DNA from 2 places in the Reticulibacter mediterranei genome. Region 2 is predicted to be linked to the other one. Evidence: a T-box and tRNA genes for the amino acid it is inferred to sense, from the RefSeq annotation. Region 2 holds a T-box; the other holds one or more tRNA genes.

Region 1 (6,306 bases), 3.5 Mb from region 2:
ATGTATAACACTTATTTTTATATATTTTACGAAGCTCAAGTATTCATTATTGCCTCATTACTTACTACATTCTTATCAATTTGTTTTTCATATGATAATTCAAACGATATTTTAATGCGTCACAAATATTTTCTATGCTATAGTAATGCGAATTGTGATGAAGGTTGTAGAGGCTCTTATACAAGAGCAAGGAGTAGAAGTATGCATATTGTGGTGATCGAAGAGGAACTGTCTATACGGGACATTGTACAGCATGCGCTGGAACTGGACGGACACGAAGTAGATGTCTATCCAGAGGCTCCTGAAACACTTTCTTGTTGCGATCTTGTGATTATCGAACCAGGAGAGCAAGGGCAAGCCTTTCCTGCTATCTGGCGGCTGACACAGCGCCAACATCTCCCAGTGCTTATACTGACCTTTCACGAGTGGAATATTGACCTGGCTCAAAAACTTCGCCTCCCCATCATACGCAAAATCCCCTTCCACCTGGCTCAATTGCTGGATATGGTCGATTCGATCAGTGCTTGAGGAAAACGGCCTCAAGTTGAGTGTATAATTTGCTATATCGGCTCATCACTCCATCTATGCCAATGGAGTGATGAGCCGCACAGATATACATCTTTTCTTTGATCCTCCACTTGTGATATTACAGCAAAAGGAGCTGGCCTTATGCCACAGTCAGAACGAATGCAACAACTCGCGCCCGTCCTCGCCTGGATCGACTCGCACCGCGATGCCGCTCTCACCCATCTTCAACAGTTCTGCCGTCAACCAAGCGTTGCCGCTCAAAATTGGGGTATGGAAGAGATGGCAAAGATGGTAGAGGCCTCACTGAGCGAGCTTGGTGCTGCGACGCAGATCATCGCAACAGAGGGCTATCCGGTCGTCGTCGGACAGCTTGCAGGAGATTCAGCGCGTCGTCTGGCAATCTACAATCACTATGATGTACAGCCGCCAGAGCCTCTCGACGCCTGGAGCTTTCCACCCTTTGATGCCACCATCCACGATGGCTATCTCTATGCGCGAGGCGTTGCCGACAACAAAGGAAATCTGGTTGCACGTCTCTGGGCAGCGCGTGCATGGCGTGAGGTATATGGGTCATTGCCCTGTCATGTAACGTTTCTATTTGAAGGGGAAGAAGAGATCGGCAGCCCCCACCTTGGTTCATTCGCTGCTGCCAATCGTGATCTCATCAATGCCGATGCCTGCCTGTGGGAAACTGGTTATCGCGATGCAGAAGGAGCGCTGGGCATCTATGCCGGGGTCAAAGGCATCCTCTACATCGAATTGCGTACGCGAGGCACGGCCTACGATCTGCATTCCAGCAATGCTCCACTCGCTCCCAATGCGGTCTGGAGGCTTATCGCGGCCCTGAATGCGCTGCGAGATGCGGAGGGAAATATCCTTATCCCTCACTTTTACGATGATGTCAAAGCACCGAGCGAACGCGAGCGAGAACTTCTGGCACGCTTCCCAGTCAATGTCGAGGCATACCAGAAGAGCTGGGAAAGCGCGATCCTCCCTGGGCCATCTGGAAGTCAGACAACACCGACCGAACGACTGCTCTACGCGCCAACCTGCAACATCTGTGGCATCTGGGGCGGCTATAGCGGCTCCGGCTCAAAGACGGTCATACCTGCAATCGCCGGCGTCAAAATCGACTTCCGACTGGTGCCCGATCAAGATCCTCAGAAGATTCTGGGTCATCTGAGACGCTATCTGACAGAGCGGGGCTTTGATGACGTAGAGGTGATTGAACTAGAAGGGACGGAATATCCGGGACAGAGTCCAATCGATACTCCGTTGTTAGAGGCACTGGTACGTTCTGCTCGCACGATCTATGGCATAGAGCCGCATGTCCAGGTTCGCACTGCTGGCACCGGACCGATGGAGGCACTCAGCCAGCGCTATGGCATTCCGGCGATTGGCGGTGCTGGCGTCGGTCATAGCGAATCGCGCACCCACGCGCCCAACGAAAATATTCGCGTGGACGACTACATTCTAAACATCAAGCACGTCGCCGCGCTACTGGCCGAATTTGCAGCAATGTAAGTAGTATGCAATAGCATCATGCGAGGTTTTACGACGTAAAACCTCGCATGATGTGACACAGGCAAACCCCTATACGAGAAAAGGATAAATCAGGAGAAGTATTGTCTGTCCTGGATCAATCTTCTTCGTTGCTCAGAAAATATCCAGAAAATACCTTGACAATTAGTGCGCCGTGCCTTATACTAAGACCCGATAAAGCGGTTCTTTAAGAAAGAGCCATCTACATGGAGAGGTCGCATAGTGGCCTAGTGCGGCGGTTTGCTAAACCGCTGAGGGAGCAATCCCTCCGAGGGTTCGAATCCCTCCCTCTCCGCCTTAAGTATTTTACTTTCCAGCCGAGCTTTCCCCCTTCGTCCGAGTGTTGTACCTCTTTTTGTTAAATTTCATAATCTTCTGCCCAGTGAAAACGCAGAGCATCTATTTCCTCATATGGAACCACACGAGTACTTTTATGGTTGCCGCGAACAAGGCCTGCACTTTTAAAACGCAGCGTCATATTCGAGCTTGTAGGAGCTTCATCAACTTTTACCATGTAAACCTTTCCATTATCAGGAAGATACACCGCAAAATACTCAGCCTTTCCTATATATGTTTTCTTAAGATTTATCCCACGCCTATTCGCCGTAACAGAGATAGTACAGAAGGTTTAAACGCGAGGGATTGATTGGCAAATTATGGGGCAGACAATAAGGAGTATCTCAGGGTATTGACAAATGTTGCGTTCTCTGCTATTATCATTTCACGAACTTAGGGGTGTAGCTCAGTTGGTAGAGCAGCCGTCTCCAAAACGGCCGGTCGGGGGTTCGAGTCCTCTCGCCCCTGTCAAAACCGCTTGAATCCAGGATTCAAGCGGTTTTTTCTTGCCATTTTTACAGCTACACACCACTTTCTCCTCCTGATATCTCCAAGATATTTTTCTGATAAGCACCTGGTAATTGATTTTCTACAATTCAGCTTTATACTATCCACAGCAAGAACATTTGTCCTTCCTCAACAAAATACAGGGAGAAAAACATGCCTACAAAACATTGTCGTGGCTGTGATCAAATAAAAGACATCGAAGATTTTAATTGGAAAGATAAAAATGCGGGCCTGCATCAATCAAGATGTCGTTAGCGCAAGGGTAGCTTCACAAAAAAGCTGCTGCCCTTGCCGGGTTGCGACTCGCACCAGATCTGGCCCTCGTGCCGCTCGACGATCTCTCTGGAAATCGCCAGACCAAGCCCTAAGCCCTGCTTGGTCGATGCCTCTGCATCAGGAGTACGATAGAAGGTCTCGAAGATTTGCGCCTGCTGATCCTCTGGAATGCCTTTACCATAATCGCGAACCTGAATGAGTACATCCTCTGGCTCCTGCTGCACACACACCTCCACAGCACTCTCTTCGGGCGAGTACTTCACGGCATTGCTGACCAGATTGACAAGCACCTGAGAAATACGATCAGCATCAATCGAGAGCTTCACCGGCTCAGAGGGCATATCCAGAAGAATTGAACGGCCAGTTAACAAACGCTGATCCTCCACCACCTCGCGACAAATATCCCTTAGATCGGTCCGGCGTTTACGCAACTCGGCTTTGCCATTGCGAATACTGCTGACATCAAGCAGTTCATCAATCAAGGAAGTCAGGCGCGAGGTCTGATCGTTGATGCGCTCTAAAGCGCTCTGCACCCCCTCCAGATTATCTGGCGACGACCGCTGCTTGGAGAGACGACGCAGCGCTAACTGGGCCTGACCGCGAATGGTGGTAATTGGCGTCTTGAGTTCGTGAGAAGCAATCGAGAGAAAACGATCCTTCATCTGACTGGCATCTTCCAGTTTCCTATTGATCTCCTCCAACTCTTGCGCATACTCCTGCAACTCCTGCTCGGCCATCAGCGTCTTTAAGCGGGCGCGCTCACGTTGGGCCGTAATGATCGCCACGATCATACCGGAGACAAGGAAAGGCAACAACTGCACACCATCTACCCAATTCCTGATGAGAAACTGATTGGGTGGGAGCGCAAAATTGTATTCAAGCAGAACCGCACTCAAGAACAGGGTAAACAGCGAGGGGCCAACCCCCCAGACAGTCGCAACAATCAGCACTGCCAGTATAAGCAAAGCGCTGGGAAAGTGAAAATCACCCAGCGCTCCTCTAAGCGTACTGGTAGTCAATAGAGCAAGTGCTACCAGGGGAACGCTAGCGAGATAGCCGACAAGCGGCTGACGCCAAACTGGTATCTTCGCCTTATACTGGCGGCGCAGAGCCTTTCGTTGCGCCAGACTCATCCGTTCGAGACGGCGCCCCCGGCTATCAATATAAACATCGGTATGGGTAGCTCTCATTCTTATCCCACCATCGTACGCACAATATCCCTGTAATATGCAGTGTAACATACCGATAAGGTTTGGGCAAATTGACGCCGGGCCACGTTATCAGTGAACACCAAACAAGGACTGCTGCTCAACCTGCATACAAGCCTCCTGCAATTGCGCATCATGCATAGGGATCAGCGTGACTTCGGGATGACGAAAAGAGAAGCGATGCAGATCAAGCAGCGTCTTACGAGCAATCACGTCGTTCCAGGTCACTCTAGACCAGAAGATAGCATGTGGAGTGGCCGGCAAGAGATAGTTCTGAGCGAGATGTGCGGCATCACCAAGCAGGAAGAGGCGCGACCCATTGGAACGATTGATAAACATCCCCATATTACCGGAAGTATGGCCAGGCAAAGGCACAAGCACAATTGACCCATCGCCGAAGAGATCCAGACTGGCGGAAAATCCCTCATAAGGAGGCCCACTACATTCAAACAACGTAATATTATTTTCTCCCAGGAGGCTGCGCAACAGTTGCCGACGCCGATCTTTAAGATCCAAATGCGCGTCCTCATATTCCACACGCGCAATACGCAAAGGCACCATCGGAATATCGGGAACACCGGAGATATGATCCCAATGCAGATGCGATATCAATGCAAAATCCAGATCGGAGGGTCGTACACCCAGACGTTTCAAATGGCCGGCCAGCGATTGCTCAAAGGTAAAGCGTGCCAGCGTCGAACGGAAGAAAAGCGATTGCTCACGTAGAAATAAGTAGATATCGCCGCAAAGCCCGGTATCATAGAGAAAGGTTGCCTGGGGATGGCGTATCAACACCGCACTGTAACCGATCCGACAGGGCGCAAGCGAGGTGGTTCCGCGCACCATCACAGGCTCGGGCCAGGTAACACTGGCACAGCGTAAAAACGAAACCTCAATCGCCGGGAAATCAGCAGTATTTAACATCTTCTCCGGCTGCTCCAGCTCAGGCGTCACAGGAAATTTTTGTGGTAAAAAGCTCTTTAGTGCTATACCTGCACCTAGAGCACCAAGTGAAATAGCACCTGCCAGCGCTAGATTACGTATCTTCACGTCTTTTATTCTCCTGGATTTCTCTCTTCTTGTTGAACCAACGGTAGTGTGAACCAGAAGGTTGATCCCTGACCAACAACGCTCTTCACACCCACCTGTCCCTGATGCAATTCAATAATTGTCTGGCTGATATGCAGGCCGAGTCCCAGCCCAACACCGGAGCCGCTCAGAACGTTGACATTCTGGGCTTGATAAAAACATTGCCAGACCTGTTGCTGCTCTTGCAGAGACAATCCCTGCCCCTCATCATGTACGAGCACGCGCGCATTATAATCCTCGACAAGCAAGTGCACTTCAACCGGTTTGTCTGCCGCCGAGTATTTCAGTGCATTGGTCAAATAATTGGTGAGCACCTGCCCAATCCGGTCCGGGTCAGCGACCACAGCAACCTTCTCACTGGCAGGCAGCGTCATATGAATGGTACGAGCGGCGTTGGCCTTTCGTTGCTCCTGGGTGACTTCTTGCACAATAGAGCGTAAATTACATGGCTCCTGCCGCAAATGCACCTGTAATTTGCCCGTTTTAATACGAGAGATATCAATCATATCCCCAACCAAGCGATTCAATACGTTGATCTGGCGCTCCGCACGCACCAGCATCTCTACAGCCAGGCCCGCCTTCTCGGCAGAGTTATCAGTCTGTCCTGGCGATATAAGAGCCTTAAGACGGCGCTTTGCAAGCTGCACATTCGCTTTAATCGTCGTAAGTGGCGTACGCAGCTCGTGACTGGCGATACCTAGAAACTCCTCTATACGTCGATTTGCTTCACATAATTCCTGTTCTCGTTCACGAAATTCTGCCTGTTTGTAAAGAAAACGTCGTTCATTCTCATGCAATTGCTCAATTAATTGCTGCCGCT
Region 2 (6,306 bases):
TGGTTTACCGATGAGGGAGGAAGTTCTTGCTTCGTATCATTCTTGACACAGACCCCGGGATCGATGACGCCCTGGCATTTTTTCTGGCATTAGCTTCACCAGAAGTGCAAATTGAGGCGATTACCACTGTCAGCGGCAACGTTCATGTCGATCACACTACTCGCAATGCTCTTGCCCTGCTGACTCTGGCCGGACGCACGGATATTCCGGTTGCGCGCGGATGTGCTGATGCGCTGGTGATCCCACAGGTGCATGCGGCAGAAGTGCATGGCGATAATGGCGTAGGTGGCGTGGTACTGCCAGCACCTGCCGTACAACCTGTCGCCCAGCACGCGGTAGATCTGATTATCGAGCGTGTGCTAGCAGCTCCGGGCGAGATTACACTGGTAACGATTGGCCCTCTCACCAATATTGCGCTCGCGCTGCGGCGCGAGTCGAGTGTTGCACAGAAGGTGCGCGAAGTTGTGATGATGGGTGGCGCGGTACGGGTTCCGGGCAATGTCACTCCTTCCGCAGAGTTTAATATTTATGCCGATCCGCATGCGGCTCATGCCGTTTTCCATGCCGGCTGGCCGATGCGCCTTGTGAGTCTGGATGTTACAACGCGAGTACTGCTAGCTCGCGATCAGGTAATGACGTGGACGCAGGGAGCTGGCAAAGTGAAGACGGCAATGCGGGAGATGATGGCCTATTACTTTGATGTCTTCGCTCCTACATCTGATACTCCCCAGTTTCAGATGCATGATCCGCTCTGCCTCGCCTCAGCCTTCTGCCCTGATCTGATTACCTGGGAGCCTGCTTACGTCGATGTGGAACTGGCTGGTTCGCTGACTCTGGGCGAGACGGTTGGCTATTTCAAACCTTCTGCTCACAGGCCACCGAATATGCAGGTCTCCGCTGCTGCCGATGCCGAACGCTTTATTCGCCTGTTTCTAGAGCGCATCGATCAAACATTTCCGTAAACTGACCGATGGACTTTGACAAACCCTCGCTTATGCGCTATAGTAACGGGAGAATGTATTCCGACTTATTTACTCGGATTAACAGGAACATAAAGGAGCCGCTCGATGGCAGAGATAAATGAAGCGGAAGTGATGGATGCACTTCACGAATGTTATGATCCAGAAATTCCCGTCAATATCGTCGATCTGGGACTGGTATATGGTATAGACATAAACAATGATGAGGGGAAGGTCCATGTCACGATGACGCTTACTGCGATGGGTTGCCCGGTCGCGGGTGATGTCATGGCAGAGGTTGAAATGCGCGTGCGCGAGGTTGAGAACGTCAAGGATTGTAAGGTTGAACTAACTTTCGATCCTCCCTGGAGTCCTGAGCGCATGACTGAGGATGCCAAGTGGGAACTCGGCATGGTCTAAAGTGGAAAACTGGCACGATCTAGCAAAAAACGCGTCCAGGCGGGAAGCAAGCATTGCTATCATTCCTGCCTGGATATTTTATGTATTTTTTCTTTTCCATGGTTTTTACCCAGGAGTGGTATTTTTTGCCGTTTATTTGAGTGGTAGTCATAGATATTTATGGATATTGTGACTATGTACCTATGATTCTGGCATAAACCGATGAAGAATGTTATGCTAATGCCCAGTTACACACCATAAGATGTCTTTACGGAGATCATAATGCTGCACTGTCAAAATTGTAGAACACCATTAGTACCGGGAACAACGCAGTGTCCTGGATGTGGAAAGCCTGTCTCGCAACCATTGCCACCACCAGGTAACCAGAGCAGCTATAATCCGCCGTCCTGGGTGGGTCAGGCGCCGCCAGGGAGATCTAATAATCCACCATCGATGGCAGGTCAGGCACCACCAGGAGGATATAATCCGCCATCCTGGGCGGGTCAAGCACCGCCGGGAGAAAATAGTCCATCATTATGGGAAGATCAGACCAGGGTTGAAAGCGGAGTTGGTTCATTTGGCGCGTTTGGTTCTTCCAGGGAAGCTATACCTGCTCCATCGCCCAATGCCTTTGAGTCATCGTGGAATGCTCAGCCTCAGCAACCGCCGCCCTATGCCCATGCTTCTGCGCCTTTGCCTCCGCCTGCTTCATCATTTCCTCCACCGTCACCACCACCTCCGGGGATGTCGAAGAGGATGTTTCTTACGCTCATTGTGCTGGCTGTGCTAGTTATTCTCAGTGGCATCATGCTGGTCTTTTATACTGAAGTGGCGCGTCCTGCACAGTTGCGAGCTAATGCCACCGCTACGATGCAGTCCTTCACCGCTTCTACCGCGACTGCGAACGTCTATGCTACGGGAACGGCACATGTCACCGCAACGGCGCATGCAAAGGCCACAACACAAGCGAAAGCAACAGCTACTGCTATTCAGAGTGTCTATGCGAATGCGACCTCTGGCTCTCCGGCCTTTGGCTCTTCGCTAGCTTATCAGGATGATGGAAACTGGGATACCTACGATGCGGTTGGTGGTGGCGGTTGCGCTTTCAGGGATGGAGCGCTGCACTCTACTATCATGAAGAAAAGCTTCTACGTGCCTTGCTTTGCTAAAGCCACTGATTTCGACAATTTCGCGCTTGAGACCGAGGTGACGATTGTGAAGGGCGATGAAGGAGGAGTGATTTTTAGGGGGAACGATAAGACCTCGAAGTTCTATTATTTTCGCATCGGACGTGATGGCTTCTACAGTCTCAATGTGTCAAAAGACGATAAAAATAGCACTCCCTTGCTCTATGATACCAGTTCTGCTATCAAGAAAAAGGCGGGCGATATGAATCTGTTGACAGTCATAGCGCGTGGCAAGCAGATCTATTTATTTATCAACAAGCAATTTGTGGCAGGCACTACTGATGGCAGTTACAGTGCAGGCGAAATCGGTGTATTTGCCGGTAATAATGGTAATGAAACCGATGTTGCTTTTAGCAATGTTCACGTCTGGAGCCTCTAGTCTGGTGGTTGACAAATCGCATGCAGACTGGTATGCTCTCTGCAAAGAACTATAGAACAAAAGGCGATGAACGGGATAAGTACCTTTTGCTGCATGACAGAGAACTGCGGGTTGGTGTGACGCAGTAGCAAGCAGAAGCGAAATCCACCTGTGAGCCTTACGCGATGAGCGTTTACGGTTGCCCCCGTTAGCAGGCAGGAATGAGTTTCATTCGATTGAGTGAAAGAATCAAGGTGGCACCACGATTGCGCCTTTCAGCGTCGTCGTCCTTCAGGACGAGGCGCTTTTTTATTGCTGTTTTTTCTACTCATACAGATGTTCAACAGGACTGGTTGTATGGTAGAGATACAAAGAGGAGTAGGATATGCTTGACTTGAGCTTTATTCGTAATCATCCCGATGCCGTCAAAGAGGCGGCGCGCTTGAAAAACAATCCCATTGATATTGACGCTTTGCTGGCACTCGATCAGGCTGTGTTGACGTTGCAGCGCGAAGTGGAAGAGGCGCGCGCTCAACAAAACCAGCTCTCGAAGCGCATTCAACAGGCGAGCAAAGAGAAGAATGTCGAACTGCGCACAACGCTACTGGCCGAAGCGAAGGGGCTGGCAGAGTTGATTAAAGAGAAAGAGCCGCAACTGACAAAGCTCCAGGAGGATCGCCATCAGTTTCTCTTGCTTGTGCCAAATATCCCTGATCCCAGCGCACCCATTGGCAAAGATGAGAACGATAATGTGCCCTTCAAATACTGGGGAGAGAAGCCCTCGTTCGATTTTGAGCCGCTAGATCATTACGATCTGATGCAAAAGCTGAATATGGTGGATATCGAGCGAGCGGTCAAAGTAGCGGGGAGCCGCAGCTATGTTCTCAAAGGCGATGCGGCCCGCCTGGAACTGGCGCTGATGAACTTCGCGCTTGATCGTATCGCCAGCAAGGGATTCACCCCACTGATTGTGCCTGCGATGGCACGCGAGGATTGCTTCATTGGCAACGGGCAATTTCCAAAGGGGCGCGATCAGGTCTATGAGCTTGAGGGAGAGGATTTGTATCTGGTTGGCACCGCCGAGGTTCCAATTACGGGCATGTATAAAGATGAGATTATCAAGGGCGAAGAGCTGCCTATGACGTTTGTTGGCTTCTGTCCCTGCTTCCGCAAAGAGGCCGGCACCTATGGCAAGGATACGCGCGGCGTCTTTCGCATTCACCAGTTTAACAAGGTAGAGCAGTATGTCATCTGTGAGGCCGATCATAATGAGTCGGTGAAATGGCATGAGCAGTTGTTGAAGAACTCGGAGGAGTTGATTCAGGCGCTTGGTCTGCCGTATCGCGTGGTCAATGTCTGTACTGGCGATATGGGCGATGGCAAAGTTGGTATGTATGATCTGGAATGCTGGGTTCCCAGCGAAGGACGCTATCGTGAGACTCATTCGTGTTCGTACTTCCACGATTGGCAGGCGCGGCGCGTCAATATGCGCTATCGTGACGCAGAGGGCAAGGTCAAATTTGTCCATACGCTCAACAACACCGCCATCGCCTCGCCGCGTATTCTGATCCCACTGCTTGAGATCCATCAGCAGGCCGATGGCAGTGTTCGTATTCCAGATGCGTTGCGTCCCTATATGGGTGGTCAGGAGTATATCAGACCGCGCTAGAACGATGTCTCTGTGAGCAGATAAGATGGAGAGCTCATTTCTATCTTATCTGCTCAATTGTTTGGCTGAAAGAGCTTCCAGGCGGCGGTGAAATCATAGGCATGTTGAGCCATCTGTTCATAGGTTCCCTGAGTGTGTAGTTCTTGGGCAATATCGCGCATCAGACCCATTGTTGCAAGCATGGCCGCACCTCCAATACTGACACGAGCGACTCCCAACTGAAAGAGTTGTGGGGCAGAGGGTGCCCCAGGCCCGGCCATGATATTGAGGGGTCCGGGGATCTCACGCACCAACACTTGTATAAGCGCTGGATCGATGACGCCGGGGACAAAGATGCTGTTTGCACCTGCCTCAAGATATGCTCTAGCCCGGCGAAGAGTGTCTTCCAGACGTGTGGCCTCCTGTCCAATCTGAAAAAGATAGGTGTCGATACGCGCGTTGATGACCAGTAGCAGATCCGCATTGCTGGCAGCTTCACGGGCTGCTCTGATGCGTTCGACCTGTTCTTCAAGCGTGTATAGTGGTTTGAGTATGCCAGTGTTATCTTCCAGGTTGACTCCTACGGCTCCTGCTGCAATCACTCCCTCGATAGTTTTTGCCACCTCTTCGGGGCTATGACCATAGCCAGCTTCAATATCCGCTGTGACAGGAACTCGCACGGCTGCGGCAATACGAGCAATGATGCTTAACATTTCGTCGCGACTGATCTGTTGTCCGTCTGTATAACCCTGTGCAAAAGCAATACCCGCGCTGGTTGTGCCGATTGCCGCAAAGCCTGCCTCTTCAAACAGACGTGCGCTGACAACATCCCAGGCATTGGGGAGCAATAACGAGGAATGGGGTTGTTGTAAGCGTAAGAGCTGGTCTGCCTTGTCTCGCTGTGTCATTCTTTTTCTTTCCTTTCTCGATAGTACAGCTTTTGTGATTCTACATGAGAGTTCAGTTGACTACTAACGCTTTTCGGACATGATCATCTGATGGCTTGTTGGTCTTATGAGTCCTACAAATGCAATCAGGCACGTTCAAAATTTCACCAGTCGTTGCGACCTGTTTGTTCAAGATATGACAAACGAAAAATATTATCTTGCCTATTCGTGCGAATTTGTCAAAAACATGCCCAGATGGGGTTTGTCTTGCTGCATCGTTTCCGTCGAGTTTATACTCTTGTTAGATCGCGTATAAATAGAAGGAGCTTATGTGTGGAACCCATCAATCTGCTTGACTATGAAGTGCTTGCTCAGCAACGGCTACAGCCTGCGATCTGGGATTATTTCCAGGGTGGCAGCGAGGATGAGGTAACGATGCGGGCCAACCGTGCCGCCTTTGCCCGTCTCTATTTGCGTCCGCGTGTGCTGGTTGATGTCAACACAATTGATATGCATACAACAGTGCTGGGGATGCCGGTCTCTATGCCCGTACTGGTTGCCCCGACCGCTTCCCATAAGCTGGCTCATCCCGATGGAGAATGTGCGACTGCACGCGGCGCAGGGGAGGCTGGCACAATTATGATTGTTAGCACGTCGGCAACCTGTAGTGCAGCAGAGGTTGCGGAGGCGGCAACAGCACCCCTCTGGTTTCAACTCTATAGCCATCACACATTGGAGACGACAGGAAAGCTGGTAAAACACGTGGAGGCAGTTGGGTATCGCGCTATCGTGCTGACCGTCGATTCGCCGTATCTGGGCCGACGTGAGCGCGATCTGCACAATCAATTTATCTTGGGACAACACGTCA

The links. A T-box is a leader RNA that pairs with one kind of tRNA and senses whether it is charged. The one in region 2 lies ahead of serS (serine--tRNA ligase), so its partner is inferred to be a tRNA-Ser.
Region 1: it encodes a tRNA-Ser, which carries the amino acid that the T-box ahead of serS (serine--tRNA ligase) is inferred to sense. The anticodon was not compared.

What each region holds. Positions count from the first base shown of each region.
Region 1 covers NZ_BNJK01000001.1:6,052,223-6,058,528, reverse strand. Annotated here, with positions in the region: gene K3T83_RS26210 (response regulator transcription factor) at 202-528, shown strand; gene K3T83_RS26205 (M20/M25/M40 family metallo-hydrolase) at 670-2,052, shown strand; tRNA gene K3T83_RS26200 (tRNA-Ser) at 2,279-2,365, shown strand; gene K3T83_RS58010 (hypothetical protein) at 2,429-2,584, opposite strand; tRNA gene K3T83_RS26190 (tRNA-Trp) at 2,802-2,874, shown strand; gene K3T83_RS26185 (sensor histidine kinase) at 3,165-4,379, opposite strand; gene K3T83_RS26180 (MBL fold metallo-hydrolase) at 4,470-5,447, opposite strand; gene K3T83_RS26175 (sensor histidine kinase) at 5,453-6,306, opposite strand, start outside.
Region 2 covers NZ_BNJK01000001.1:2,514,143-2,520,448, reverse strand. Annotated here, with positions in the region: gene rbsK (ribokinase) at 1-46, shown strand, start outside; gene K3T83_RS10750 (nucleoside hydrolase) at 27-962, shown strand; gene K3T83_RS10745 (iron-sulfur cluster assembly protein) at 1,068-1,379, shown strand; gene K3T83_RS10740 (3-keto-alpha-glucoside-1,2-lyase-like domain-containing protein) at 1,641-2,924, shown strand; T-box leader at 2,982-3,198, shown strand; gene serS (serine--tRNA ligase) at 3,289-4,572, shown strand; gene K3T83_RS10730 (isocitrate lyase/PEP mutase family protein) at 4,626-5,459, opposite strand; gene K3T83_RS10725 (alpha-hydroxy acid oxidase) at 5,772-6,306, shown strand, end outside.